Regions from separate parts of the Hyphomicrobium sp. MC1 genome, predicted to be linked through region 2. Evidence: riboswitches for the same ligand, from Rfam matches in the RefSeq annotation. Region 2 holds a riboswitch; each other region holds the start of a gene.

Region 1 (10,036 bases), 1.9 Mb from region 2:
CTGCGGCGTGATCGCAAAGCGCGGCAAGCTGATCAGCCGTAATCCGCCCGAAGGGAAAACCGACGCCAGCTCCGAACACGCTGTCATTCCGCTGCAGCAATCCCACAGGCACACTGTCTGCTACCGCTTCATCCGCGGCCGTCGGAAGCGGCAAACCTGCCATTGCAAATACCCTTGCGACGCCGAACTGAGCAACCGCGTCGCGCATACGCCGAAAACTCGCGTCGTTTGCCTTCAGCTCGATAAACGCCAGCGCCAGACGATGCATGGCATCGACGACCTCTCCGCGCGCAACTTCGCAGCCCATTCCAATCGCACCATCGAGCACGATGGAGAAAAAATCATCGCGGGCGGACATCATGATATCCGCGCTGCGTCCGCCGATGCGCGGCGTCGCCACGCCCGAAAAACTGAAACCGAATTTTGCGGGCAGAGACCATAAGCGCGCATCTCGCAGCAGGATCGTCTCCAGCGCTGCCGCGAGATCGCAAATATCCGCACGCCGCGGATCAAGCCCGCTCAACGGATCGACGACGACGTTGCGCACGGCTTCCGCGTCCGCAGACGGGTCGAGCAAACCTGCCGTATCCAGGGCACCGAGAAGCACTGCGAACGCGCCGTCACCAACGCCTCTGATCTGCAGATTGCCGCGATTAGTCAAATCAATGTCGCCGGACCCGAACTGAGCGGCGATCGTACCGATGGCTCGCAACGAACTGAGCGAAAGTGCGCCGGCGCGTGGACGCACACGCACCAGAAGCCCATCGCCCGAACGCATCGGACGATGCGCGCCTGGACACCAGCCTTTCCTCAAATGATCCGCCGACGTCATTCCGCTGCCTCGCGCGATGAATCGTCTTTGTTTGCGATTTCGCCGAGATCGTTGCGTCGCGGCTGCCAAAGCCCGCGCGCAATCGCCTCCTCGAACCGGCGCCGCATTGCCGCGATTGCGTCGGGGTTCTCGCGCGCAAGAAACGCTGCGACCACTGGGTCACCGAGATATGCTTCGTAGAGCCGCTCGAAGCCGCCGTTGTCGACGGCCCGCGCCGTCGCCGCGAAGGCGAATGCCGCGTCAACGCTCTGCGCCATCTCCGCGCCACCGCGGAAGCCATGACGCATCTGGCCCTCGATCCACCGGATGTTTGCAGCGCGCCCGTGAATCACACGGGCACATTCTTCCTGCAGCGTGCGAACCCGCGGCGCATCTGGCGTTGCCGTATCGCCATGATAAAGCGCAACGCGATCGTTTCCGAGAGAAGCAGCGGCAGCCGCGAACCCACCTTCGTGTGCCGCAAAGTCACCGCCAGTCAGCAGGTCGATCTCGCTGTGATCCAGCACATGCACGAAGGCGTCTGCCGATTTCACGCGTTTTTCAAAGCTCGCGCTCGTCGCTTCCGAACCATCGCCACGATACGCCGCCTGTGTGCTGGCGAGATACGACCGCCCAAGATCGCCACGCTCGCTCCAGTCGCCGCGGTCGATGTGCTGCATTACGCCAGCACCGAAGCTGCCGCCGGCCGGTCCGAAAATGCGATCGAGCTTTGCTTCGGACGACGAGGCCGGGCGCAGCGGATTATCGCCGGCATCTTCTTCAAGACTGGCAACGAGCGCGACGGCGCTATCAAACAACGCAAGCTGCGCTCCAAACATATCGCGAAAAAGTCCTGAAATCCGCAGCGTCACGTCAACACGCGGACGTCCAAGTTCCGCCAATGCCTCGGTCTCGACGCCCGTCACGCGATAGGAGCGCTGATCCCAGACGGGGCGAACGCCAAGCAGCGCCAGCGCGGTCGCGAGTTCCTCGCCACCGGTTCTGAGCGTTGCGCTGCCCCAAAGATCGAGCACGATCGCGCGGGGCCATTCGCCATGATCGGAGAGATAGCGATCGAGGATTGCTTTCGCTGCACGCTTGCCGTTCGCCCACGCCGTTGCGGTTGGCACGCTGCGCGGATCGACACTGAAAAGATTGCGTCCTGTCGGCAGTACATCAGATCGCCCTCGGCTCGGCGCTCCAGCAGGACCCGGCGCGATGAATTTTCCAGCAAGCGTCCGAGTGATCGCTTCAAGCTCCACCTCATCGAGGATATGCAGCCCGTCGCGGATCGACAGCTCTTTCACATCGCACAAAAAGGCGTCGATGCGGGTCAATGCTTCGCTCGCCGCCATGCCCGCATCGAGGCCGCACTGGGCCGCAATTCCGGCACGAATGGCGGCGTCGACGATCTGATCCGACAGAACCTTGCGCCGCCTCGGATCAAGACCTTCCGCCGACGCGAATTCATCGACCAGCCGTTCAACTTCACTCAACGGCCCCGACAAACCGGCATCCGTCATCGGCGGCGGCTTATGTCCGAGCGTCACGGCAGATAGCCGCCGCTTCGCCTGCGCCGCTTCGCCGGGATCATTGACGATGAACGGATAGATCATCGGCGTAGGGCCAACCAGCGCGCGCGGCGCACACATTTCGCTGCCCGCAACGGCTTTGCCTGGCAGCCATTCGAGCGTGCCGTGCGCGCCGAGATGAATAAGCGCGTCGATCTTTGCGACGTGTCTCAGCCAGAGATAGAACGCGACATAGCTGTGCCGCGGCGGCGTCGCCGGATCGTGATACTGCGCCTTCCGGTCAAGCGCCTGCCCGCGTTCCGGCTGCAGTCCAATCAAAAGATTTCCGCACGGCGCAACACGAAAGCGGAACGTATTACCAACGAGTGCGTCATCATCTTCTGGCGGTCCCCAGGCGCTGACGACGCTTTCTTTAAAGGCTTCTGGCAGAGCATCGAACGCCGAACGGTAAGCATCAAGCGGCCACCCGATTGCCTTCGCTGGATCGAGTTGCGCCACGAGATCGCGACTGTCCGACGGGCGACAGGCGACGTCATAACCCGCGTCTTCGAGATGCGATGCGATCCTGCACGCGCTCTCAAGGCCATCAAGTCCAACCGCGTGCGCGATCTGATCCGGCCGCCCCGGATACGTCGAGAGCAACAGACCGATGCGAAGATCATGGCGCGGGGCTGAACGAAGCCTCGCCCAACGCGCGGCAAGCTCGGCAACATGCGAAACGCTTGGCTTATAAGGCACATGGCGCAGCAACGACACGCCGAGTTCGGTTCCCAGCGTGTCCGCTTCCTTGAACGATACGACGCCCGCAAACAACCGTCCGTCGAGTTCCGGCAAAACGACGTGCATCGCAAGGTCCGCGGCACTGACGCCGCGCTGCGACTTCTCCCAAAGCGTAAATTTCGAATTGGCGAGCGCGACCTGCAGGACCGAACAATCCGCAACGTCGAGCGGCGAGGCATCCGCGCCGTCGCGTGAGGCAAACGCTGTCGCATTGACGATGACGCTCGGCCGGAGACGTTGCAGCTCATCCTGAAGCCAAGCCGCGGTATCCGCTGCCTTCAGGCTCGGAACGTAGAGCGCCGCCACCGCCAAGCCGCGATCTTCAAGTGCATCTACCAAAGCATCGACTGGCGCAACATCGCCCGCAAGCAAATGTGAGCGATAGAAAACAACGGCAGCCGCCCCGAGCGCAGCAACGGATTGCGCGCTTTCCCGATAGACGCCGAAATTCGGAATCTCTCGCGGCTGTGCAATTTTTCCACGCGCGTCACGTTTGCCGAGCATCGCCAGCAAAGCCATGCGCGTATTCTCGATGCCGCCCACGTCGAGCAGAGCCTCAAGCCGCGCCAGCTCATCCGAACCAAGCGTCGACAACGCCGAGAGTCGAATGTCCGGCCGCCCGTCGCCCGGCACGATAGCAAGTGCAATTCCCAGTTCGCGGCAGCGCCGCCCGAGTTGCTCGCCGCCATACCGCCAATAGTCGAGGCCGCCCAGCAGGCGCACGAGCACGGCCTTCGAGCCTTTCAGCGTCGCGTCGGAAAATAGATCAACCGACATCGGGTGGCGCAAAGCATTGAGGTTCGAAATCCGCACACTCGGCTGCGTGCTCTCAGCGCCGCGAAATGCAGCCGCCGCCATCGCAAGGTCGGAATCGGAAAACGACAGAAAAACGATATCGGCGGGCGCGAGTCCGAGATCTTGAGGCGCGGCAGCCTCGTCCAGATCCCGGCTCTCGCGAACGACGATATGCATCAGGCAGCGCCCGTCAGGGTCCGAGTGATGCCGTCGCGATCAAGCCCCTTCTGACCGATGACGACCAGCCGGCCCACCCGCGCCTCGCCCGATTGCCATGCACGTTCGTAACGCGTGTCGATCCGCTCGCCGACCCCTTGCAAAAGGAGCCGCATTGGCTTCCCGCCAATGGCCGCGAAGCCCTTTACACGCAGCACGTCATGATCGTTGGCGATCGCTTTTGCGCGCTGCGCAAGATCGTCGGGCGACGATAGCTCCGGCACTTCGACGATGAACGTCTCGAAATCGTCGTGATCGTGTTCCGGTTCGGCATCGTGATGCGAAGGTCGAGCGGCGAGATCATCTTCCGCAGCTGCCGAAATGCCGAGCAGCACATCTGTCGGAACGACCCCATTTTGCGTTGCCACGATCTTGATTGCCCGCGGCACCATGCTGCGAATGTCTTGCGCGATCAAAGCCGCGTCTTCCGGCGAAAGATGATCGCACTTGTTGAGCACGACGAGGTCGGCGCAGAGCAGCTGATCCTCGTAAACCTCTTCCAGCGGATTTTCATGATCGACGGACGGATCTGCTTCGCGCTGCGCCGCGACCTTCACCGGATCGTCGGCGAAGCGACCGGCGCGCACGGCCGGGGCATCAACGACCGTCACCACGCCATCAACCGTCACACGATTGCGGATATCCGGCCACTCGAAAGCTTTAACCAGCGGCTTCGGCAGCGCGAGGCCCGACGTCTCGATAATGATGTGCTCCGGCGCGGGCTCGCGCGCCAAAAGCGCTTCAAGCGTCGGAATGAAATCGTCAGCGACGGTGCAACACAGGCAGCCGTTTGTCAGCTCGATGATGTTTTCTTGCGGGCAGTTCTCAATGCCGCATGACCGGAGGATCGTCCCGTCCACGCCGACATCGCCGAATTCGTTGACGATCAGCGCCAAGCGGCGGCCTTGCGCGTTCTCAACGGCATGGCGAACGAGTGTCGTTTTGCCCGCTCCCAAAAAGCCGGTGACGATCGTGACGGGAACCTTGCGCGTGCTCATTGCCCCGCCTCCACAGACATTGAATTTTCGGAAGACCGGCCAGACGCGCGGCATGTTCTGAAGTGCATCTTAACCTTTCTCGCCCCACCGGCGATAAGTTGGAAATCTCGTTGACGGCAGGTCTCCTGGCTCGCGGGTCTTGGCATTGGGCGACCTTCCCGGGCTGTTGCCCAGTGGCGTTCTCGCCTATGCTCACCGCGCACAGTTGCGGGGGCAGCTGCGGAGTAAATACCGCATTCCCTTTTGAACCCTCTTGCGAGGGACCGTCGTCCCAATCGATAAGTGAGCCCACATCTTACGTCAATCGCAATAGCGGCCTCTGCGGCACGACCGAAAGTTTATAATGACGACTTTGCACCTCCCGCAGCTGACCCTCATCCTCGGGGGCGCCCGTTCCGGTAAAAGCGCCTATGCGGAAGGCCTTTTGACAGGCATTCCCGGGCCTTGGGCTTATGTCGCCACGGCGGAAGCGTTCGACGACGAAATGTACAGCCGCATCAAGCACCACAAGAGCCGCCGTGGCGCGGGCTGGGTCGATCACGAATCGCCCCTCGAAATTGCCGACGTGCTGGCCAACCGTGTTGCAGAGCTTCCCTCGCTGGTCGATTGCCTTACGCTCTGGACCTCCAATCTGATGCACGCCAACCGCCCCGTTCCGGAGGCAAGCGACGCGTTGCTGGCCGCCGTCGCAAAACGCGTCGCGCCCTGTGTGATGGTCTCGAATGAGGTCGGCCTCGGCATCGTGCCGGACAACGCGCTCGCCCGCGCCTTCCGCGACGAAGCCGGCCGGCTCAATCAGAAGATCGCAGCAGCCGCCGACAAGGTCATTTTTGTCGCCGCCGGACTGCCGCTGACGTTGAAAGGCTGAGCCGTGAGCAACAATCCCACCACGGTCGATGATGCCGAGCGTCACAAAGCCAAGATGGCAAAGCGCAAAGCCGTGCAAGATGCCGAGGTCGCCTCGAAACAGATCGAAAAAGGCGTGCTGCTCGTCCACACCGGCCCCGGCAAAGGCAAATCGACGGCCGCATTCGGCCTCGTGCTGCGCGCGCTTGGACACGGCTGGCGCGTCGGCGTCGTCCAGTTCATCAAAGGCGCGTGGAAGACCGGCGAACGCGACGCGCTTGAACGCTTCGGCGATCAGATCTCCTGGCACACGATGGGCGAAGGCTTCACCTGGGAAACACAAGACAAGGCCCGCGACATTGCCGCCGCCACACGCGCCTGGGCGAAGGCCAAAGAATTGATGGCCGATCCATCCATTCGTCTGCTCATTCTCGACGAACTCAACATCGCGCTGCGTTATGACTATCTGCTGCTCGATGACGTGCTCGAAACGCTCCGCACGCGGCGGCCCGATCTTCATGTCGTCGTCACCGGCCGCAACGCCAAACCGGAATTGATCGCGCTCGCGGATGGCGTGACGGAAATGGGTGCCGTGAAGCACCATTTCGCCGCCGGCATCAAAGCTCAGGAAGGCATCGAATTCTGATGCCTGCGCGCGCGTTGATGTTCTCAGGTACCGGCTCCGACGTTGGCAAATCGCTGATCGTCGCCGGGCTTTGCCGTTTGTTCTCCAACCGCGGGGTTCGCGTCGTTCCGTTCAAGCCCCAGAACATGTCGAACAATGCCGCGGTCACGGCCGACGGCGGCGAAATCGGCCGCGCCCAGGCATTGCAAGCGCGAGCCGCGCGCGTTGCGCCATCCGTGCACATGAATCCGGTGCTGCTGAAGCCCGAGACCGAAACCGGCGCGCAGATCGTCGTGCAAGGCAAAATGCGCGGCTCGGCGAAAGCGCGCGATTTTCAATCGAAAAAGAAAGAGCTTCTGCCTGCCGTTCTCGACAGCTTCGCGCGCCTCAAAGCGAACGCCGATCTCGTTCTCGTCGAAGGCGCAGGCAGCGCATCCGAGATCAACCTGCGTGCGAACGACATCGCCAATCTCGGCTTCGCACGCGCCGCCGACGTTCCGGTCGTACTGATCGGCGACATCGACCGCGGCGGTGTCATCGCCAGCGTCGTCGGTACACGCCACGTCCTCGATCTCGACGACGCGGCCATGATCCGCGGCTTCATCATCAACAAGATGCGCGGCGACCCGACGCTATTCGCCGATGGCATGACGGCAATTGCAAATCTGTCCGGATGGACGCCGCTCGGCCTCGTGCCGTTCTTCCCCGACGCTCGCAAGCTTCCCGCTGAAGACGCGCTCGGATTGCGCGACCTCATGAAAACATCGAGGTCCGGTGGTGAAACGAAACTGAGCATCGCTGTGCCGTTGCTGCCGCGCATCTCGAATTTCGACGACCTCGATCCGCTACGCAACGAACCTGGCGTCATCGTCGAACTGATCGAACCCGGTCAGCCGATTCCGGCACACGCCGATCTCGTTCTACTGCCGGGCTCGAAGACAACCATTGATGACCTAACAGCCTTGCGCGCCGCAGGCTGGGACATCGACATCAAAGCGCATGTTCGCCGCGGCGGCCGTGTGCTCGGGCTGTGTGGTGGCTATCAGATGCTTGGGAAACGCATCGCCGATCCGAATGGCATCGAAGGCCCGCCGCGCGCCGTCGATGGCCTCGGCCTTCTCGATATCGAAACCGAGTTCGGCACCGAGAAAACGCTAGAGCGCGTTTCCGGCACGCTTACGGGTTCCATAGCGCCGTTTGAAGGCTATGAAATGCACGTCGGCAAGACGACTGGGCCAGACACCGCGCGCCCCATGGTAACCTTCCCCGACGGCCACCGCGACGGCGCCACCTCGCCAGACGGCCGCGTCTCGGGATGCTACATTCACGGCCTATTTACGTCGGACGCTGCACGCCAGACCTTTCTGGCCTCTTTGGGCATGGAAGCATCTGCGCTCAGCTACGATACCGAAATCGACGCCATCCTCGATCGCTTTGCCGAGCACCTCGCCCAACACATCGCAATCGAAGAACTCCTCAGCCTGGCAAGATGATTGCGATGAGCAGCAGGCTGCCGACCATGACGCCCCATGCCGTCGTCGTCAGCCGCAGCGCAGCGCGAATATCTTCTGCTGTCGCATCGCGCTTGCCGTCGCCCATGTAGGCATCTTCAACGCGCGTCTCGCCGTAGACCTTCGGACCGTTGAGCTTCAGCCCGAGTGCGCCCGCGAGCGCGCTCTCCGGCCAGCCCGCGTTCGGCGAACGATGCTTCGATGCATCGCGCGCCACAGCTTCGAGCGTTCCCGCCACCGACGCACCCGGCGTGAAGATGCTCGCCAGCGCCAGCAGCAGGGCTGTCAATCGCGAAGCAGGCAGATTGACGAAATCATCTAGACGCGCTGACGCCCAACCGAACGCCTCATGCCGCGGCGTCCGATGCCCGATCATGCTGTCAGCCGTGTTGATGGCCTTATAAACGACAAGGCCTGGCAGCCCCAAGATCGCAAACCAGAACACCGGCGCCACGATGCCATCCGAGGCATTTTCAGCAAGGCTTTCAATAGCTGCACGCGCCACGCCGTGCGCATCGAGCGTTTTCGGATTGCGCCCGACGATACGACCGACCGCCTGCCGCGCCTCGTCCAGACCATATTGATCAAGCGCCCGCGCCACATCTTCGACGTGCGTGTAAAGGCTCCGGCTCGCAATCAGCATCGACGCCAAGAGCGCAATGAAAAACGCCCCGAAGGCAACGTGATCGAAAAACTGCTCCAACGCCCAGGCGATGACACCGGTAATGACGATAAGAATGCCGAGCGCCAGCACGCCCTTGTTGCGCCTGACTTGCGAGCTGTCGGTTTCCCGATTGAGCTTTTTATCGAGAAAGGAAATGAATCGCCCTAGCCACGATACGGGATGCCCAATACGCTGATAAAGCCAGTCCGGATATCCGAACGTGGCCTCAAGCGCGAGAGCGCCGACAAGGACGAAGAGCGTTTGTGCGGCTGTCACGGGCGGCTATGCGGGCAGGACGTACAGAGCACGGCACGTCATCATGACTGCCCCGGCATGACATCGAGCGCCGCAACGATAGCATCGGCCTGCTCCGAGACATCGCGAACAGTCGCGTAGCGCAGCGCTTCACCGACCATCACAAGCACCGGACCGTCCGGATGCGCCGCATGAAGCTCAGCCGCGATCGTCGCGAGGGTCGCTATAAAAACCTGCTCGTCCGGTCGCGTCGCATTCGCAACCGCAATCGTCGGCGTATTGGGATCGAGGCCGTGCACCAGCGCTACGTCGGTCAGTTCCGCAAGCGTTCGCTTGGGCATGTAGATGACCGTCGTCGCCGCGCTGTCGGCAACCGCGCTCCAATCGATATCTTCCGGCAGATGTCCGCGACGATCATGCGCCGTGATGAACTGCAGCCGCCGCGCGTGATCGCGGTTCGTCAGCGAAACTTTGAGGCTGGCGGCCGCACCCTGCGCCGACGTCACCCCCGGCACGATGCTGATCGGAATGCCCGCGCTGCGGCAGGCCTCGATCTCCTCGCCCGCGCGCCCGAAAATCAGCGGATCGCCCGATTTGAGGCGGACCACCTTGAGGCCCTCGCGAGCCAGCGAAACCATCGTCGCGTTGATGTCCGGCTGCTTGCAGGATGTGCGATAGCCGCGCTTGCCGACGTCGATCATCCGCGCGCCGGGCCGCACGAATTCGAGGATCGGCTTGGCCACAAGGTCGTCGAACAGCACGGCATCGGCCGATTGCAGCGCCTTCAGCGCCTTCAACGTCAAAAGCTCCGGATCGCCCGGACCGGCACCAACCAATGTAACGGTTCCCATCGGCACGCCGGATGCCTTTGGCTCGTCAGCCTGCACGCCGGCCCGCTCCGCTATCGATCCGGCTTCAAAATAGCGGGTCTCGAACGGCGTGCGCGGCTGCCAACCATAACGTTGCAGCTCCGGATCGAGATGCTCTTCCTCCGGCCAGCCGA
Region 2 (10,036 bases):
GCGGCGAAGGCCTCGAAGGCTGGTTCGAAAAGCTGGTGACGGCATCGGGCTACAATGGCAAGCCAATCGTTGTATCGAATGGCATCAAGACACGAACCATGGAAGAGGACGGCAAGACCGTCACCGATCCGCACGTCTGGAATAGCCCGGTCAACGTCAAGGTCTGGGTCGTCAATATCGAGAAGGCGCTTGCCTCGGCCGACCCGTCCGACGCCGCCGACTTTAAGGCCAATGCCAAGGTCTATTCCGAGAAGCTCGATGCGCTGAATACGTATGCTAAATCCGTCCTTGAGACGGTGCCGAAGGATCGGCGCAAGATCCTGACCAGCCACGATGCATTCGGCTACTTCGGAAGGGAATACGGCGTGACGTTCCTTTCGCCTATTGGCCTCTCGACCGAAACTGAAGCATCTGCCGCCGACGTTGCCAAGCTGATCGATCAGATCAAGGCGGAGAAGGTCAAAACGTACTTCTTCGAAAACTCGAACGACTCTCGCCTCGTCAAACAGATCGCGAAGGCCACGGGCGCGCAACCCGGCGGCGAGCTGTATGTCGAATCGCTGTCGAAGGCCGATGGCCCGGCCCCGACCTACGCGAAGATGTTTCACTACAACGTCGATCAGTTGTCGAAGGCCTTCGCGGGAACCTGAGCGGCAGCGAAAACCAACCTCCAACGATCAAGCGGCGAGCCTCAAAAGCTCGCCGCTTTTTTTAGTGCACGTTGGAGTCGGTGTAGCAGGCGCGCATGGCTTCGCAGCGATGTGGACCGGCAAAGTGCATGTTGTCGCCCTTGGCGGCGCTGATGAAGTCGCACACCTGGTTCAATCCGTCTTCCGTTAGCCACCCTTCCCTGCGTCCGCGCTGCACACCGAAGCAGTCGGCAGTTTGCTCATCGGGTCCACGGAACTGATGTCCGCACTCGTGCGAATAGATCCAGAGCTCGACTGGGCGCGGCAGCTTGTCGAGCAGTCGGGTGTTGAGAATGATGAAGCCCGGATAGGCCGCACCATAATCGTCAAGCTTCTCGTCAATTACGGTCGGACGGTCGCCGCATTGGATGCGATATCCCTTGAGCCTGAGTTGGCCGACGGGGACGAGATACGCCGAGCCGTTTGTATAGCCGATGTATTCTTCAGCGGTGGGACCCCCGTCGGAAACGCCCGCCAACGCCAGGGCCGGCGCGATAACACAAAGACGAGCAAGAAGTTTCAATCGATTCATGTTGGCGATGGTCCATTCTCCGAAGGATTTGATTGCGGCCAATCCGACGCGCGCTGCGGCCGCCTCGGTCCGGTCATAATCATACGGTGTCTATCCAATAATATAACATACGCATCAAGCGGCCAAAGTTACATTCACGCATTGCAGTTTCGGGGGGTCCGATGGGACATTGGAAGAGCAGCCGCACGGCCAGCCATCGGCTTGGCAAACGAGCCGCATGGGCCGCGGCCTGGGCTGCAGGAATTTTCACCGTGGTCATGTCGCTCGGTTTGGCTGCGCACGCTAACGAGGCGCCCACAGGACCGAAATCCGCATTCGGATTCGCTGGCACGATGCAGGCGCAGCCTGTTCGCGAACCTTCGATGATTACGCAGGCCATGGACGCCGCGTGGTCCATCCTTCTCTTCGAACAGCATCGCTTTACTCAAAACATGACTGGCGCGGTGCGCAATCTGAAATCGACGACCAACGTCATGGCCGCAACCGGCGCTCTTGTTGTGGCGAGCTTCATTTATGGCATCCTTCATGCTGTCGGGCCGGGACACGGAAAGGCGGTCATCTCATCCTACATGCTGGCGGACAAGGAGACGCTACGGCGCGGCATATTCCTCGCGTTCCTATCGTCCCTGATCCAAGCGCTGTCCGCAATTACGCTGATCGGCGGACTGTACGTGGCGGCCCTGGCCACGGGACTGCAGACAAAGTGGGCGGAGGCCTGGCTTGAAACGTTAAGCTGGGGTGCGGTGGCGTTGCTCGGGGCTTGGCTGATGTTCAAGCAGCTTTGGCCGATGTTTACGTCTCGGCGCCAGCCCGTTCGCGCCGATCACCTGCATGGCGACGATCACGGACATGGGCACGATCACGGATGCGGCCATGATCACCACGGCCAAGCCGCGCCTGCGTCATGCGGACACGATCACTCACACGATCACTCCCATGGTTGCGGGCACGATCATGTTCATGACGAGCACTGCGGTCACGCCCATCTACCGGGTCCGGACGAGTTAAGAGGCAAGCTGTCGTGGAGCCGGGCGCTCGCCATTGCGTTCTCGATCGGCATGCGGCCGTGCACCGGAGCTTTGCTCGTTATCATCTTCGCTGCGACGCAGGGGATGATCTGGGCCGGCATTCTGGCGACATTCGCGATGGCGTTTGGAACAGCCTTAACCGTATCGGCATTGGCAGCGGTATCGGTCGGCTCGCGTAATCTTGCGATCATCCTGGCGGGCGCCGAAAGCCGATGGGGCGACTTCGTCGCGCGGAGCGCCAGCGTTGTCAGTTCGGCCGCAGTCTTCGTGCTCGGGACGGTTTTCTTTTTCGCGTCGTTCCACGACGTCCGCCCGTTCTGAAAGGCTACGAACTCACGCCGCGTCGGACTTCCGTACCTATGGAAATCCTCGATTATCGGCATAGAATGATCGATAATGAAGGAGCCGATGCTTGATTAATCCTGCTCGTATTTCGGCTGTTGCCATTGTCGGCTCAGCATTCTGCACGATCGCGGCGACGGACGCTGCCGCCGCGAAGATGCGCATCTGCCAAGAACAAGACCAGCATTACGAGGAGATCAAACCATCGGCCGGGCCACTGGAGATCAACGCAGCGCTGTCGGCCGCTGCCGATAAAGGGTGCTTGAAGCTTGCTCAGCGCCTTCTTGACGATGGCGCGTCACTGGGATCGCGCGACCGCCAAGGCGCGATGCCCCTGTCGCACGCGGCGAAGGCGGGACAAACCGACATACTGAATCTGTTCATTGCGCACGGCGCCATTATCGATGCGCGCAATCTCGATGGATCGACCGCGTTGTTCCTGGCGGCGGAACAAGACAACCAACCGGCCGTCGAATCCCTTGTTGCACATGGCGCAGACGTCAATCTCGCAGGCCGCAGCGGACTGACGCCGTTAGAAGCTGCCGCCTACATGGGAAATGAAAATATCGCGACGCTATTGCTCGCCAAGGGTGCCGATCCCAAGCGCACGGACGCGACAGGAAAGGGACCGATCTGCTACGCGGCCGCCCGCGGCTTCGCTAAAGTTGCGGGCATTCTGCTCGATCATTCCGTCGACGTGAACGCTCGCTACGGCAACGACCTGACCGCGTTGATGTGGGCAGCTGGACACGAAGACGGCGCGGGAACGAGCGATGTCGCGGACGTCCTGGCGTTGCTTATCGCGCGCGGCGCGCATCTCGACGACCGGGACAATCGCGGGCGGACGGCGCTTATGATCGCAGCTTCGCTTGGCCACGAGCGCGCCGTCGATGTACTCCTCGCACACGGTGCGAGCCGGACCTTGCGTGACAAGTCGGGAAAGACGGCAGCAGACCTCGCCTCAAACGACGAACTCAAGAAGAGGCTCGCGGCGAGTTGATGGAGGTGGGAGCGGCTACTGTCCGCCGCCGCCAATCACCGTCAAACTTGCAAGATACTGGGCGATTGGGTCGAGATCGGCCGGCTGGGCTGCATTCATGAGATCCGACATGCCGGGATTGTTCGCCCGGCTGTGATCGCGAAAATCCGTCATCGTTTTGAGGAGATAAGCGGCCTGCTGGCCGGCCAGCCGTGGCGTCGTGCTGTCACCCTGATACTGGTCGAGATGGCACGACGTACAGCCGATTGAGCCAATCACGGTGAGCGCGTGCTTGGTGACGTCTTTGGAAGGCGACGGCTGTTGAATACTCGGCCACTTGAGCCCAGAGAAATGCGCGGCCAGCGCTTTCATGTCGTCTTTGCTCAATCCCTCAGCGATTGCCGACATCTGATCGTTCTTGCGCGCACCTCTCTTGAAGTCGCGAAGCTGGATGTAGAGGTAGCCCTGGTTCTGCCCCCAGATGACAGGGGTCGTCTTTTGCTGCGGGACGCCGTTTTCGCCGTGACAGCCTGCGCAAAGCTGAATTTTGTCAGCGATGTCGTCGGCGAATGCCGAATGACTGCCGGTCGAGATTGCGGCAACGAGCAACCCCAATCCAATTACTGCCTGCCGCATATCGAAACTCCCGGTCTTCGACGACGATTAAAATAAAAGTCGGAAAAGGAGCACGCGCGCTCCTTTTCCGACGTCCACATAATCAGTTGAGCGTGAAGGCAATGATGTTATTGCCGCGCTTGAAGTCAATCTGCGTGTTTCCGCCGGCGCCGACGACAATGTATTCCTTGCCGTCGAGCGAATACGCCGCTGGCGGAGCGTTGACGCCTGCGCCGCACTGGAACGACCACAGGATCTTGCCGCTCTCGGCGTTGTAGGCGCGGAACCAGCCGTTGGCTTCTCCGGTGAAAACGAGATCACCCGCGGTTGCAAGCGCGCCGCCCATCATCGGCTCAGGCGTTTTGACCTGCCATTTGATTTTGCCGGTGTTGTAGTTGACCGCAGTGACGTTTCCGAACGAAGCCTCGGTCGGAATGACCTTAAAGGCGCCGCCAAGCCACAGCTTTCCATCGGGATAGGGGCTTGACTGAACCTGATAGGTCATCGGCTGGTGCAAGTTGACAGCATAGGTCAGAGCGAGTTTCGGGTTGACCGCCATAGGCGACCACTCAACGCCACCGTTTGCGCCAGGAAGCATGCGCGCGCCTCCCGGTGTCGGCAAGGTCCACATGTTCTCCTGCGCGACCATCGGCTCAGAGAAGCGGATCAGGCTGCAATCCTTGCGGTTGTGAACATAGACAAAACCGGTCTTGCCGCCATGGATGACGCCCGGAACGACCTTGCCGTCCTTGTCCTTGACGTCGACCAAGATCGGCGGACTGACAGCGTCGAAGTCCCAAACATCGTGCGGGATATACTGAAGGTGGCAGACGTATTTGCCGGTATCGAGATCGATCGATACGAGCGAGTCCGTGTAGAGATTGTCACCCGGACGCAGCGAACCGTCGAGGTCCGGCGACGGATTGCCGACCACGAAGAACAAGCGATTGAGTTTGAGATCAACCGCCGGATTTTGCCAAACGCCGCCACCCAACGTCTTGTAGGGATCGCCAGTCTTGGCGAACTGAGCTTTCTCGGCTTCGATGTCGCGGTGCAGATCCTTGCCCGTGGCATCCTTCGTGGCCCAGACGCCGACCGTGTTTTCCGGCACCGTGTCGAAATTCCAAACCTGCTTGCCGGTTTTGGCATCATAAGCGCGGACGAAACCGCGGATGCCGTATTCGCCACCGTTGGTGCCGATGATGATCTTGCCGTTAACGGCTGTCGGCGCCATCGTTTCGCTATAGCCGTCTTCGGGATCGGCGATTTCCGTTTCCCAAACGAGGCTGCCGGTCTTGGCGTCGAGCGCGACAAGCTTGGCATCAAGCGTCGCGAGGTAAACCTTGTCGTCGTAAACCGCGACACCGCGATTGTTCGGGCCGCAGCAATATGTCGTGATCGGCCCCATCTTGTGCTTGTAGTGCCAGTATTGCTCGCCGGTCTTGGCGTTCAGCGCGTAGACATGATCGAACGATGTCGTCACGTACATCACGTCGCCGACGATGATAGGCGTCGTCTCTAGCGACTCTTTTACGTCCATCTGAAAGATCCACGCCGGACGAAGCTTTGCGACGTTGCCGGTGTTGATCTGTTTGCCGAGGTAATACCGTGTCTGGTCGTAATTGCCGTTGGTGTGGAGAAACTGCTTGGTATCTTTCGCAGCGTTCGACAATTCTTCCTGCGTGACCGCTCGCGCAGGAGCTCCTTTGATCGCCTCTTTGGATTTGTGCTCGATTTCCTGAGCGCCGACGGGAGCAAATGCGGAAAACGCAAGCGACGCTGCGAGCGCCGCCGCAGTCGCACGGCTTCTTATACCGACCATGTTGTCCTCGCTTACTTGAAGTTCAAACCGGCCGCCAACACCGGAGGGGGCGTCAGATCCGTTGTCTGACATTGGCATAGTGCACCCCCGATTTTTTCCCGGCAATAGGGTGAACACTTCTAAAGTATCAAATCCATTGTCGCTTTTTGCATTCCGAGACAACGTGGCGCGGAACCACAAATGCAAGACCAGGACCAGCAAATACAAAATGAAATGTATGCGAATTGTCTTTCGCGGCTGCAATATCGGTGCGTTCTAACTTCGTATGGATTTAAGCGCCCATCGCCGTCCATTCGATGACAGTTCGACGACGGAAAGCGGCGCAACATCAATATGCGCATATGAGATTGCTTGCGCCTCGATCGCGACGACAATCGCCGCGCGCATGACCGCCGGATGCGTCACGGCCAAAATGGGTCCCTCACGCTCCGAAATCGTCTGCATCCAGACGGACGTCCGCGCGATGAGCGCTTCAACTGTTTCGCCGCCGTGAGGCGCAGAGCCTGGGTCGGAGAGCCAGCTTGCTAATGCGTCGGCATCGGATAGAGCAATGCTACTCAGGGTGCGGCCCGCCCAGTCGCCAAGTTCGATGTCCCTGAGCGCCGGGTCAATCCGGGGGGAAAGTCCTAAGACAGCGGCAGTCTCCAGCGCCCGCCGGGCGGGACTGGAGAAGACGATGGCGGCATTGCGAAATTCGCCGGCCATTGCGGACGCGTCCCGCCGGCCAAAATCGTCGATGCCTTCGTCGAGCGGGAAGGCTGCGCGCCTCGCCGCCGGGGTCGAGGCGTTGGCTACAAAGGTCAGGCGCGGCGGCATCTTGGCTCAATGGCTTGCGTTGACAAATGCCCGGCCTGCCCTATGGTGAGACGTGCATCCTCACGGGTAGGAAGCCGGTGAAATTCCGGAACGGTCGCGCCACTGTAATCGTGGGTCGCTCCAAGCGTCCACCGAAAGTCAGACCCACCTCGTGATCAGAGCACACCTTGAAACGGGACGCGTAATCCCATGGAGGCTCTTTAAAATGGCTCATTCTTCTATCGTCGCACAATCTCTCGGCGCTCAAGGCGGCTTCGCTACGCCTGTTCCGGTTCGCCAGATTCTCCCCTGGGCGATCTTCGCCGGGTTGCTGTTCCTCCTCGCCATGTATTTCATCGGCGTCGAAGAAGGCGCCACGGCGATTTTCAACGGGATGTACGTGCACGAGTATGTGCATGACGCCCGTCACCTTCTCGGCTTCCCCTGCCACTAACCGCGGCGGAGAATTTCGGATATGGTATCTCTTCTTGTGCGCGGCATGATTGCCGGGCTTCTCGCTGGTATTCTGACTTTTGGCTTTGCGAAGGTTTTCGGCGAGCCTCAGGTCGATCGGGCGATCGGCTTCGAAGAGCAAATGGCAAAAGCGAGCGGTGAGCCGGAAGAACCGGAAATCGTCAGCCGCGCGGTGCAGGCGAGCTTCGGCCTGTTCACCGGGGTCGCCGTCGTCGGTACCGCGATGGGCGGTCTTTTCGCTCTGGCCTTTGCGTTCTTCAACGGCCGACTTCTCGTCGGCATGTCACCGCGGACCACGGCGATCATCATAGCGGCGCTTGGCTTTCTGGCGATCTACTTCATTCCAAACATCAAGTATCCGGCCAACCCACCTGCGGTCGGGTCACCGGAAACGATCGGCTACAGAACGCAGCTCTACTTCGGAATGATCGTCTTCTCTCTCGCCGCGTTGGCGATCGCGATCAGCGCTGGACGGCAGTTCTTCGCTCAGGTCGGCGGCTGGAACGCCATCCTGATCGGAGGCGGTGTCTACATTGCCCTAACGGCGCTTGCGGGCTATTTCCTGCCGCCGATCAACGAAGTTCCAAATGATTTTCCTGCCGATCTGCTTTGGAAGTTCCGTGTGGTGTCGTTCGGCATTCAGGGCATCCTGTGGATGACGATTGGCATTATATTTGGAATGCTGGTCGACAGATCGAACGAGAAAATCGCTCATTGAACGGCGCACGCGCCGCTCAAAGCCAGCCAGATCGCATTGCGCTTGCTGCTGCGATCTGGCCTGCAATCGCCAAACATCCGAAAAGGCTGTCTGCTAGTGGCACGCCACTCGCCTTGCATAGGAATCTGCAAACTCGACGACACGACGGGCTTTTGCCTTGGCTGCGCGCGCACGGCCGCTGAAATCGGCGACTGGATGGCGATGAGCGAAGCTCGGCGCGACTCCGTCTGGGAGCAACTGCCGGAACGGCTCGCACAGCTCTCGGTGCGCGTTCGTGTGTTGCCGTGGGTTCGCGATGAGCTGATTAACTGGGTCCGCGACACCCTCGTCGCTCGGCAAGGCGCGTGGGTCGTCGGCGTGCCGGGCGCCGTCGCGGAGTTTCCCAGCGCCGATAACACACCGATTGATTTGCACGTCGAGGACGGCGTGATAACCGCACGGCGTGCGGATGCTGCGTTTCGTATCGCGATCAACGATAAGATTCGTGCTTTCGCGTTCACCGATGGCGGCCCGATTGTGCTCGGACTACCGAGAGGACGCGCCGCCATTCAATCTGGTTCGGCACTTCAAGCTGTTGGGCTGGATGCCGGCGCAATCGACGAGACGCATCGCGGCGACGAACTTTTCGATCTCGGAATTGGGCGCCGATATACCCGCTTCTGCGTTCGCACGCGGGACGAGACGCTGACATCGGCGCTATCGGATCATGATCGGCGGCATTGGTCGGACTTCATGCCGGTCATGCTCAATCAATTTGTCGCTTTGAGTCCGCATCGCATCGTTGAAAGCGCTGCGGCGCGCATCGAAATCTTTTCCAGAATTCCAGGCCCCGGCGAGTCGTCACCCAATGGCGCGCATACCCATTTCCTTGCCGAGTTCCTGAAGTCCGGCGACGAGATCGCTCCAAGTCTGGCGCCGCCCGACTATGTTGGCCCAGTCGCGATCTTTTATCCTAATAAAACCTAGGCAAAACGCACTATCGCGCTCGGAAAGTCGCTCTTGTCCCCAGTTCATGGCCGCAGCCGCCCGTTGCTGGGTTGAGAGCCTCGGCGCGCCGTAGTAGTGACGTTTTATTGATTAGCCTGAGGGCTTCGATAACTTGAGAGGGGACGGGATGCGCAGCATCAGCCTTGGACTCGCCTTCGCCACTGCGGCAGCTTTGATTTCGGCTCCAGCCTCGGCAGACGAGCGATTGCAATCTTCGTTCACTGCGCTCGTCGGCAAAGGTTACGAAGTCAAATCTGTGACGCTCATTCCTCTCGAGGTCGCCAAGAGGGTCACGGAAAAGGTCAAGACCGATAACGTCGTCGTCACGTTACAGAAGCAGGAAACGGTTGCCGTCTGCTACATCGCGTTCGCGAATTGGGCATTCATGAACAAGGCGTCGCTCGATTCCGCGACGCTGTGCGAAGTCCGTTCTTCGCCGACCGAAGAGAGCGCGGCACCGGCAGCCGCACCGAGCGAACCGGCGGCACCTGCCGAAGCGACGACGCCTCCGGCCGAGGCGACAACGCCTGCCGCTCCGAGCACAAACCCTTAATTTCTAGCTGCTCTCGGCGGGCGAAGAGGCTTTGGTCAATTTCGCTTTCAGCCGAGGCATCGCAAAGTCGAGAAATGCCCGAAGCTTCAGCGGCAGCAGTCCGTTGCTGCCGTAAACGAGGCTGACCGGGACCTGGGGTGGCTCGAACCGCTCCAGCACGACCTTGAGCTTTCCCTCTGCAAGCGGTGTTTCGATCTGGTAGGAAAGCAGGCGCGTCAACCCAAGTCCGGCGACCGCCATGTCGACGGCAGACTCCGCCGTGTTGACGACGAGGCGGGAGTGAATGGCGGCAACCTGGGGCACGCCATTGTTCCAGAAGGTCCACGAACGTGACGACATCAGGCCTTCGAAGGTGACGCAATCGTGCGATTCGAGATCATTCGGATCGGCAGGGGTCCCGCGTGCTTCAAGATAATCAGGGCTCGCGCAAACAACGCGGCGAATCAATCCAACGCGGCTCGCAATCAGGCTGCTATCGGGGAGTTCGCCGATACGAAGAGCG
Region 3 (10,036 bases), 1.4 Mb from region 2:
CTACCCGATGCCGAAATACATTTGCTTGATGCAGGACACTTCGCGCTGGACGAGAAAAATGACGACATCGCTCGTCTGATACTCCAATTCCTGGCGAAACATGTCGACCGGGCCGCGCCCTAAGAAGCGGCGGCACCCTCCGGGCGGAAAGTAACGAACCGATCGCAACACACGTAGTGCTCGATAGCAACGCAGTCATGCTTGCCGCGATCTCTCATGTTCGCTCAACTTTCCAAAAATTCAACCCGGAGCATCCGATGGCCCCCCGCATCGCAATCATATTAACCGGCGTCTTGATCGCCGCAGGAAGCAGCGTCGCGCAGGCAAAGCCTCACGCCAAGAATCCCGATAAGGCACAGATCGTCGCCGTAGATCGCTTCAGCGCCAAGGCGGCGCATTTACAATTGCGCACCTCAACCAATGGCATCCCAGGCCCCAATAAGCCCGTCGATTTCGACAAAGGCCCTTTCATTACCACCGGGCTGTCACCGACCACGGGCAAGCCGGTGCGCTATTACAATTTCGATGTCCAGAATCTGACCCCTGCTCCCGTTTATGTCTTCTATCGCAAGGGTGAGAAAAGCCCGATCTCAGGTCAGCTCGACATCATCGACAATCTGCCGGGAGAAAAGGGCTATAACGATTTCCGCCAAGTCTACAAAGTCTCGGTTCCATCCGATTATGTGGTGAACTCAATCACCGATAAAACTCAATTGCGCCAGTCCGGTTACGCGATCGAGAAAACCGACACCCTGCTCAACATGCCTGTGGTTCCCGACAAATCGGTTGCGCGACAACGTCTGAACGGTGAGAGCGCCGAACTGCAGCGCGCCTGGTACAAGGGCAAAGTTGCGAAGTATTTCGCTTTCAACGAAGCGCCGCTTTCTGTGGCTGGGGCGGACGTCCCCATTTCGCCGATCTACGTAACTTTCAATGTCAATCCCAATGAGCCGAAGGGCGGTCCAGGTTCGGGTTTCCGCAGCGAACCCAACTCCCCGCAAACCCACAACGTCCCAGCCACGCTTCCTGGCGAAGAAGGTTATTCGCCGCTGTGGTCGGTCAACGTCTACGACAATGCCGATTGGTCGAAAGTCAGCAATCTCGATACCGCGCAGAACGCCAAGTTGCTCGGCCCAGGGGTCGCAAACGTCAATTGCCCGATCGTTTTCGTCACCCCTTGACGTGACAAGAATGCGGAGACCCCGGGGCCTCTGACACTCCTGCACTTCGCCGCGCGTGAGCCCCGTTACCGGCCACGCCGGCGAATTCGCCCTATAAGCTGCACGCGGGATGACGGCATCGTCGTCCCGCGGTCAACAGAAGTCGAGATGGTTCACGCCGTGCGCGGAGCTTGCTGCGCAGAAACCGACGGGCGAGCGAAACGGCTCGCGATGACGGACAGAATCAACAACCCAGCAAACGAAACGGCGTTGACTTCAAACACTCTGGCGACGGTTGCGACCGAGAAGGCATCATCCGAGCTTCCAAGCGGGATGCCTGCGACGTAGAGCGCCAGTTCATAGGCTGCGAAAGCCAGCACGAACGAGACGGTCAGAAGCACCGGCCAAGCGCGGGTCATCCCAGTTGCAAGCCGAGCAGCAGCGAATGCAGCGATCGTTGCGACGCCGATCGCCGCGCCCCAGGCATACGACTCGAACGTGTGCGGATAGCTCAGGAACGCATAACCGACGATCTGGTTGGTGAGCCACGCCGTGACGACGAGCGCCAATCCCGTGCGAGCATCCATTCGTGTCGCCGCCAGCGCTGCAATAGCGGCGAGCGGCGCTGCGCAGGCGAACACGAAGCTGCCGCCAACGCTCAAAGCTGCGATGAGGGCCACCCAAATGGCACTCATGGCAAGCGAGGAGGAAAACGTTTGATCGTCAAATCGGGAACCAAATTTCATTGTCATGTCCTTCTGAAATCGTTCCCTGGCGGACGAAAGCGCCGGGACGGGAGGCTATCCGTAAATACCATAGCCGTCGCCCGCCAGAGAAGCCCTTAGTTCGTAAACCTGATGCCGCCATAGGCGCCGATGCCGGTCGCCAGGAAGCCGTCAGGAATCTCGTAGTGCTCGTCGAAAAGGTTATCGATGCGGCCGTAGATGCTCATATTGTCGGTCAGCTTGTAGTCGGCCGCGACGTTGACCACCGTGAAGCTCGGCAAGAACTCGTTCTCGAATGTCGCGCGATTGATGTCGAGCGAGTCACCGTAGTAGAGCACCGCACCCGTCAGGAGCAGCTTCTCCGTCGGCGTCCACCCGAGAGTGACGCTCGCCTTGTTGTGCGGGCGGCGCAGAAGCCATCCGCCCGTATCTTCGTTGGTTGCCTGCGTGTAGGTATAATCCGCACGGATACGAAGATCCTTCGTCAAATCCGCTGAAATAAACGCTTCGACGCCATCCGTTTTCGCCTTACCGACATTGGCATACGTTGAAACGAAGGTCGTTGGATCGTAAGTGCTCTCGATCAGATCGGTAATATCGTTCCGGAAGTAGGTGGCGCCAAACTGTGCACGGCCACCGAAAATTGCTTGCTCGAAGCCGACATCGTAACCGGTATTTTCCTCCGGTTTGAGATCAGGGTTTCCATAGAAAAAGTAAGCGGGATAATCCTGAAACCGCTGGCTGAGGCTTGGGGCTTTGAAGCCCGTGCCAATGCTGCCTTTGATCTTGGTTCCCGTGCTCTCGATTACATACGCGGGCGCAACGCGCCAAGTCGTATGACCGCCGAAGTTCTCGTTATCATCGTAGCGCACGTTCGCCGCGACGAAGAGATTGCGAATGACCTCAGCCTGAAGCTCCGTATAGACACCGTTGTTCCACTCCTCTGCGAATGTGTGCTGGCCCTCATAGAAAGAACCGCCACCGGAAAAGACCTCATTGATCTGGCGGCCATCAAATTGCTCGATCTGATGTTCGGCGCCTGTAACCAGCGTATAGCCCGGCGCGAGGTTCCAAACATTGCGCCAATCGTACTTAACCCGGTCGCCTTGATAGTAGCTGTTGCCAGTGAGGTTGACGTGGTCGATATTATCGGTCTGAGAGTTGGAATAATTGATGCCGAAATAGTTCGTCAGATTGCTGAACGTGCGCCAGACTACTTCGCTGCGCGAGTAAAAATCATCGACGTCGGAACCCGATTGATATGGCGCCGGATAAGATGTGTTTGTGAACGGATCGTAAGCGTCACCCGTGTAATGCAGCGTGCCGTCGGTGTATCGGGCGACGAGATTGACCGTCACATCCTTGGTGATATCGACACCGACTTTCGATGAGTAGGTCCGGTTATCGTATCGGTTCGAATGACGCTGCTCTCCCGGAAGAAGTAAATTCTCGGGTGTCACGGGGATGTCGTCGGCGCGAAAATGCGAGACATTGAAGTAGTAGTTGTACTTGTTCGTGCCGCCGCTGATGCTCGCAGCCTGATTGAACGTTCCAAATGAGCCACCCTCGACCATGGCAGTCGCCTTCGGCGGACCATAGCCCCTCTTCGTGTAAATCAGGATCACGCCACCGAGCGCATCGGCGCCGTAAAGACCACTCTGCGGACCACGCAAAACTTCGACGCGTTCGATATCCATGGCGAGCATCTGGCCCAGATCGAACGTACGATTGGGTGTGGTCGGATCGCTGACGTCGATGCCGTCGATCAGAATCTTCGTGTGATTGGAGTTCGTTCCGCGCATGAATACCGACGTCTGACCGCCAGGACCGCCGGTCTGCACAATGTTGAGGCCGGGAACCATCTTCAAAACGTCAGGCAGCGTGCGGCGCTGTTGAGCCGCGATTTCTTTTGCGGTGATAACGGTGACAGAACTTCCGATCTGATCGACGGACTCGGGCGTACCCGTTGGAGACACCGCGATGTCAGAGGAATCGACGGTCGCCGAAGAATCGCTGGAATTCGAAGCGGCCGGCGTTGAAATCTGTTGGGCCGCTGCCGGCGCCTTGACCTTTTTGGACGGCGCATCGCTGTCGTCGTCTGCCATGACGTTGACCGCCGGCAACTTGGTATTCGGCGAAGCTGGAACTTGCGCGCTCGCTTCCTGAGCTGAAATTCCAACTGTTGCAAAGGCTAATGCTATCCGCATTTTTCGCCGTCTTGACACGCGCAGCATGAGACCCCCGAGGCGCTGAATCGGGGTGAGTTTCCAATTCGATCTGCAGATGTGCGGGATACGAGCGCGCAGACGCTGCGACGCGGCTCTTGAAAGCTGCGTCCCATGAATATCTGCACACTTGAAAGTTCTTATCCGCTCAGCATAACGACCTGCACGACCGAAGTGGTTGCCCACCGGTTGACATACAGCCGCCGCTACGGGTTTCCGCTCTACCGCGCCCTGCGCACGGGAGATGGGCAGCTTGTGCCGGCAGGTCTCCTGACTTGCGGCTCAGGCGTCTTCTCCGGCCTTCCCGAATATCTCTATTGCGAGATCTTCAGTGGCTTTTAGTCGGAGCCGACTCGCCGCTTACAGTTGCGAGGGCAGTCTCGGCATTGGCGCAAGAAGCGCCGCACCGCGTTCCCTTTTCATGACCACTCAGCTTTCGCCGAGGGCCAACCGTCACGCCAACATTAAAGAAATAAGTTCGCCGGGCTGTCAATTGGGCTTAGCTCGGCCCGGACTTAAAGGTCGCAAGCGACGATGCCTAATTAACACTCCCGCTCAACGGGGCCGCTCCGATATGCCATGACGTGCGTTCCTCCGCACGCGAACGCTTCCCCTTAACCGCAACGTCAGACGTCACACGCGCACCGCATGACGGGCACGACCCTCCACTCCAAAGACACGCTCGTAGCGTTTCATTTCCGCAGACTCCCCTGTGGCTTTCGCGGAATTGTCAGACAGCTTGACCGCCGGTTTGCCATTGACGCGCGTGACCTTGCAGACAAGCGAGATCGCATCAAGACCAGGAGCGCCGTCCGGATCGCAGCCGCGAAAATCATTGGTGAGATTGGTGCCCCAGCCAAAGCTGGTTCGCACCCGCCCGTGAAAATGACGATACGTGTCTTCGATACTGTCGATATCCATACCGTCGGAGAAGATTAGTAGTTTTCCGCGCGGATCGACACCGTGCGCCTTCCACCAAGCGATAATCTGTTCTCCACCCTCGATCGGAGGCGCGCTGTCCGGGCGAAAGCCAGTCCATCCTGCAAGCCAATCGGGCGCGCGCGCCAGAAAGGCTTTGGTCCCGAAAGTATCGGGCAACGCGATCAGCAGATTTCCGCGGTATTCCTGCCGCCATTGCTCCAAGACACGATAGGGCGCCTTCGCCAAATCCTCGTCACTATCGGCAAGAGCGGCTTCCACCATCGGCAATTCGTGAGCGTTGGTGCCGATAGCTTCTAAATCGGCGTCCATTGCGAGCAGCACATTCGACGTTCCGATAAAGTGTCCGTCCAGCCCTTCTTTCAGTGCTTCGACGCACCAACGTTGCCATAGAAATCCGTGCCGACGCCGCGTGCCGAAGTCGGAAACGACAACGTCCGGCAGAGCGCGCAGCCGCTCCACCTTCTGCCAGAGCTTCGCCTTGGCGCGCGCGTAGAGCACGTCGAGCGCAAAGCGACCCTTGGCGCGCATCGCGGCGCGCGACCTGAGTTCGTTGACGATCGCCAACGCCGGAATTTCCCACATGGTCGTATGGGTCCAAGGCCCCGCGAAATCGAGTTCATACTGACCATCGACTTTGCGAAGCTCATAATCCGGCAACTGAAAATCGGCGAGCCATGCGATAAAGTCGGCACCGAACATCTGCGTTTCGCCGTAAAAGCTGTTACCGGCGAGCCAGATCAGCTCCTTCTTGGTAAAACGTAGAGCACGCGCATGATCGAGCTGAGCACGCAACTCGCCCTCATCGATGATGTCGGCAAGACGCACATCCTTCGAGCGGTTTATGAGCGAGAAAGTCACCCGCACGTCCGGGTGGACCTTGCGGATCATTTGCAGCATCAGCAATTTGTAGAAATCGGTATCGAGCAAACTGCGGATGATCGGATCGAGCCGAAAATTGTGATTGTAGGTACGCGTCGCAATGTCGGTGACGGTCATGATGTCAATCTAAGATGATGCGCTAAATGATGAGCTACAGCAAACGCCAAAGTTATCAGCAGCAATAGTGGATAAGCCCTGAAGCGCCATACCTCCAACAGTCCTATTTGCACATGGCATTGTGAAGCCGGTTCATCAGATCTACGGCATCCGTCACGGTATCTGGAGAGACTGCAGCCTCAAGAACCTCCTCAATCCGCATCACCTCAGCATTTGCCGCCTCGGCCTTCAGACGCCCTTTGGGCGTTAAACGCGCAAGCTGCCGGCGACCATGATGAGCGTCCTGTCGGCGCTCCACGAGCTTCCATCCTTCCAGCTTCGCCAAAACGCCCTGCATCGATTGCGGCGTTATGAATGCGCGCTCTGCAAGATCAGCGTTGGTCTGGTCCGGCCTCGCATTCAATTGGGCGAGCACCGCATATTGCGCAGGATTGAGCCCAAGGGGCTTTAAAGCCTCCTCCAAACGGCGATGCAGCGCATGCTGAGCAAGCTTCAGCCGGTAACCCAGCAGCGGGGTCATGTCCTTGTTCATTGCAATATCAGCCGCCTTATATTATATCAGGTGACTGATATTATCACCGCACGCCAAGGAGGCAACGATGAGCAGACTGACTGGACCCGATTTTATCGCCATCCAAACCGAAGACCTTCAAGCTGCCCGAGCCTTCTATGGCGACAAGTTGGGCCTGCCCCTGTTGCAAGAGACGCCCGAAGCGGTCGTCTTCAACAGCAAGCCTGTTCCGTTTGCGGTCCGAAAGCCGCTGATGGATCTGGAAGCCGCTCAAGGAAAATTGGGCTGGGGCATTGCGCTATGGTTCGCCTGCGATGATGCCGACGCGCTGCACGAAGAATTAGAGGCAGCAGGAACACCCATCATCTTCTCGCCGAAGGACGGCCCATTCGGAAGGTATTTCGCGTTCCGCGATCCATTTGGCTACACGATCACGGCGCATACCGCATAACACGCTAATGGATAGGCATTGCAAATCGCGAAAGCAGACTTCGACAAATTCGAGGCGCGGCGGAAACGTGATCTCAAGATTCCAGATGCAGCGGAAAGCAATTTCCACCGGCCCCAGCCCATACCCAATCGATTAAAGAGGGAAATCTGCGGCACAAGCATCAGTCGTTCGCAAGGGTAGTCAAAACTGGCGGTGCGGACGGTCTGACGCGAACTCGTCTCTGACAGAGAAATCCCTGCAAACAGTAAAATATCAGGGAGATTGGTGGAAATAGGTTGGCTAAGCAATCTGCTGTCGCGGCTTTGACCCTAAATTCGCGGGTATTTTTGACCGATAGGCGATCGTAATACCTATACCTCGTAACACAGAATAACAGGGATGCCCCGAGGCCTAGTCGGCGAACCACTTTCTGTCGACTGATCCGGGGTGCGCCCGACGGCAGCGCCATCCGGATTAGCTCCTGGTTCATCCGATGAGCAGACAGCCACCGTGCCAGACGGCGCTCCTGGCACCGCAGCGGAGGTCTCCGAATCCTCGGAGTGGCACTTCCTAAAATCTTCGGGAGAGGAAGAAGCGGACAGCTCCCGACTATCTGTCGTGATAGCTACTAAGGTCTGTCGGCAAAACGGAAAGGGCAACTATCGCTTCGTTGTCCCATCGATTTCTTCAAAACTTACAGACCGCCGGAAACATGCCCACAGACGTCACCGAAGTTTACAGCACTCGCGGTGCGGAGCGACTCGGGCGGAGCGGCGTCAAACGCGAGCTTTGACCACTTCTAGGTCGAGATTAAATTCGGAAGCCACTGATTAAAAGTTCGTCGATCAAGCCAAAACGCTGTTTTCGCGACGCCTGACCATGTCGGTTAGCAGGACTTATGGCCTGAAAACCGCAGAAATAAGCGAACTCTTCAAAAACCTCCCATGCAAGAAAAACGACCACGGAGCGAATATATTTTAATCTTGAAGATTAATTAGTTTCATACATTATGTAGCTATATTGCGCTGGCAAATCGGCGAGAACGCGAAGTTTTCGGCAGGTTAACGAAGGGAAATCGAGGATGGCGTCGACAACGGGGAACACGGAATCTACCTCCGTTTCGAAGCCTCAACGCATACGGTGGGCAATTTCCTTCGTGCTCTTCCTTGCCGTGATCTCGGCATTCTTCGACCGGATTAGCATCGCGGTCTTATTTACCAACGTTAGCTTCCAGAACGATATGGGCATTGGCTACAATCCCGCGCTCCTCGGATTGCTGATGACATCCTTCGTATTCGCATACGGACTTTCCGGCCTCTTCCTCAGCTTCGTGGGAGACCTCTACGGTCCTCGGCGTGGACTGGCCTGGGGTAGCGCGCTTTGGGGCGTCTCGATGCTCTTGATGGGCTCCGCGGGAAGCTTCGCTTCGATGCTCGTCTATCGCATCATCTTAGGCATTACCGAAGGCCCCCAATTCGCTCTGATCAACACACTCATCAAGCGTTGGTTTCCGGCGCGAGAGCAGGCGCGTGCGAATTCGATATGGATGATGGGGAGCCCGCTAGGTTCCGCCATCGGCTTTCCAATCACGATCTATCTCGCGGCAAACTATGGCTGGCGCACATCATTCTACGTCCTCGCGGCCCTCAACCTTCTTATCGTCTTGCCGCTCGTGTTGCTGCTTGTCCGCGACAGACCGGACACGCCCGTAGCACCGGTTGTAAAGATCGCAGAGACGACGAGCTATCTCGATCAGGTTCGCCTCTTCTTCTACGATTGGCGCTTTTGGATGCTCGTCATCTTCAACTCCTCGGCGCTCGTCTATCTCTGGGGCCTCAATGGCTGGCTACCGAGTTATCTGATCAAAGTCCGGCACTTTGATTTGAAGCAAGCCGGTATCTACTCTTCGTTGCCATTCATCTTCATGTTCGCAGGCGAAGTTCTGTCCGCCATTCTCTCCGATCGCATCGGCCGCCGCGCTACCGTCTGCTTCCTATCGCTATTTGGCGCTGGCATTTCGATGTATCTCGTCTCAACGATCGAGGACAACTACACGGCCGCCTTCATGATCGCAGTAAGCGCCTTCTTCTGGGGTAGCGCTCTGCCATCGCTGTTCGCCTTGGGACTGGAAATTCTACCCGCACGTGCCGTCGGAGCGGGCGTCGGTGTCTACAATGGCGTTGGCAACCTTATCGGGGCATTCGCCCCCCTCGCGATGGGCCTCATCATCGCAAAAACGGGCGACTACGACGCGGGGCTGCTCGTGATTGTCGGCGCAGCCATACTCGGCTCCGTCTCGATGCTGCCCCTCATGTTCAAGAATAGCCGCGCTGGCACTGTCGACTCGCTCGAAGGGAGTCTTCCTAGTGCTTGAGAACATCCTTGCAGTGGTTACCGCGACCTCAAACACCACCGACGATCCGTCGATCGCAGCGATGCTCACCCCCCGTTTGCATCAAAGCATTTCGCGACGGTCGTCTGCCGACGTTGACTACCGCGAAGGCACACACACGAGCAGCCCAGATTATATTCGGCGGTTTTTCCCCCGGACCGCCAAGGTGTGGAGGCGACGGGAGATAGAAATATGAAAAGCTGAGATCAGGTCCGCCAGCGTTCCTGGCACACTCGCCACGGCAGGCTCTTAGAAACGCGCCGCCGCTTCCTCCTCTCACCTCACCGGGCACATGCCCGCCGCGACGGATCGCCTCCGCGCCAGATGGCGCATGTCGAAATTCTTGGCGCTCGATTTCAATGGAGATCACGATGACCAGCACGAGTAACAAACTTAAATCCGGCATTCTGGCCCTCGCCGCCCTCTCGGCTTCTGTAGCCCCTACCTTTGCCGCCTCCTGGACACCTCCCGGTGTTACCATGGGTATGCCGCTCGGCGCCGCGCTGCCGCCGGGAATTTATGTCTCCAACCTTACCCACTACGGTCAGGGAGACGGCAAATCCATCACCGCCGACGTCCCGTCGATCACGTGGTCGTCCGGAAAAGAAATCTTCGGCGCTAAGTATTCTGCCTCGCTCGTCCTCGAAGCATTGGA

What was found. A riboswitch is a leader RNA that binds a small molecule or an ion and turns the genes downstream of it on or off. The one in region 2 is predicted to bind cobalamin.
Region 1: another riboswitch for cobalamin. It lies ahead of cobW (cobalamin biosynthesis protein CobW); the one in region 2 lies ahead of HYPMC_RS17335 (CbtB-domain containing protein).
Region 3: another riboswitch for cobalamin. It lies ahead of HYPMC_RS01235 (TonB-dependent siderophore receptor); the one in region 2 lies ahead of HYPMC_RS17335 (CbtB-domain containing protein).

The regions. Positions count from the first base shown of each region.
Region 1 covers NC_015717.1:671,165-681,200, reverse strand. Annotated here, with positions in the region: gene cobG (precorrin-3B synthase) at 1-832, opposite strand, end outside; gene cobN (cobaltochelatase subunit CobN) at 829-4,095, opposite strand; gene cobW (cobalamin biosynthesis protein CobW) at 4,095-5,132, opposite strand; cobalamin riboswitch at 5,230-5,415, opposite strand; gene cobU (bifunctional adenosylcobinamide kinase/adenosylcobinamide-phosphate guanylyltransferase) at 5,476-6,000, shown strand; gene cobO (cob(I)yrinic acid a,c-diamide adenosyltransferase) at 6,004-6,624, shown strand; gene HYPMC_RS03130 (cobyric acid synthase) at 6,624-8,096, shown strand; gene cbiB (adenosylcobinamide-phosphate synthase CbiB) at 8,080-9,054, opposite strand; gene cobA (uroporphyrinogen-III C-methyltransferase) at 9,096-10,036, opposite strand, start outside.
Region 2 covers NC_015717.1:3,576,109-3,586,144, forward strand. Annotated here, with positions in the region: gene HYPMC_RS17300 (metal ABC transporter substrate-binding protein) at 1-650, shown strand, start outside; gene HYPMC_RS17305 (hypothetical protein) at 712-1,221, opposite strand; gene HYPMC_RS17310 (nickel/cobalt transporter) at 1,383-2,570, shown strand; gene HYPMC_RS23415 (ankyrin repeat domain-containing protein) at 2,662-3,591, shown strand; gene HYPMC_RS17320 (cytochrome c) at 3,607-4,206, opposite strand; gene HYPMC_RS17325 (PQQ-dependent dehydrogenase, methanol/ethanol family) at 4,289-6,007, opposite strand; gene HYPMC_RS17330 (histidine phosphatase family protein) at 6,263-6,823, opposite strand; cobalamin riboswitch at 6,850-6,990, shown strand; gene HYPMC_RS17335 (CbtB-domain containing protein) at 7,029-7,256, shown strand; gene HYPMC_RS17340 (CbtA family protein) at 7,278-7,994, shown strand; gene HYPMC_RS17345 (DUF1289 domain-containing protein) at 8,091-8,960, shown strand; gene HYPMC_RS17350 (hypothetical protein) at 9,109-9,534, shown strand; gene HYPMC_RS17355 (LysR family transcriptional regulator) at 9,538-10,036, opposite strand, start outside.
Region 3 covers NC_015717.1:268,084-278,119, reverse strand. Annotated here, with positions in the region: gene HYPMC_RS24960 (alpha/beta fold hydrolase) at 1-123, shown strand, start outside; gene HYPMC_RS01245 (hypothetical protein) at 258-1,181, shown strand; gene HYPMC_RS01240 (hypothetical protein) at 1,334-1,906, opposite strand; gene HYPMC_RS01235 (TonB-dependent siderophore receptor) at 2,002-4,092, opposite strand; cobalamin riboswitch at 4,353-4,580, opposite strand; gene pncB (nicotinate phosphoribosyltransferase) at 4,744-6,048, opposite strand; gene HYPMC_RS01220 (MarR family winged helix-turn-helix transcriptional regulator) at 6,152-6,580, opposite strand; gene HYPMC_RS01215 (VOC family protein) at 6,648-7,010, shown strand; gene HYPMC_RS01210 (MFS transporter) at 8,146-9,363, shown strand; gene HYPMC_RS23045 (transporter) at 9,753-10,036, shown strand, end outside.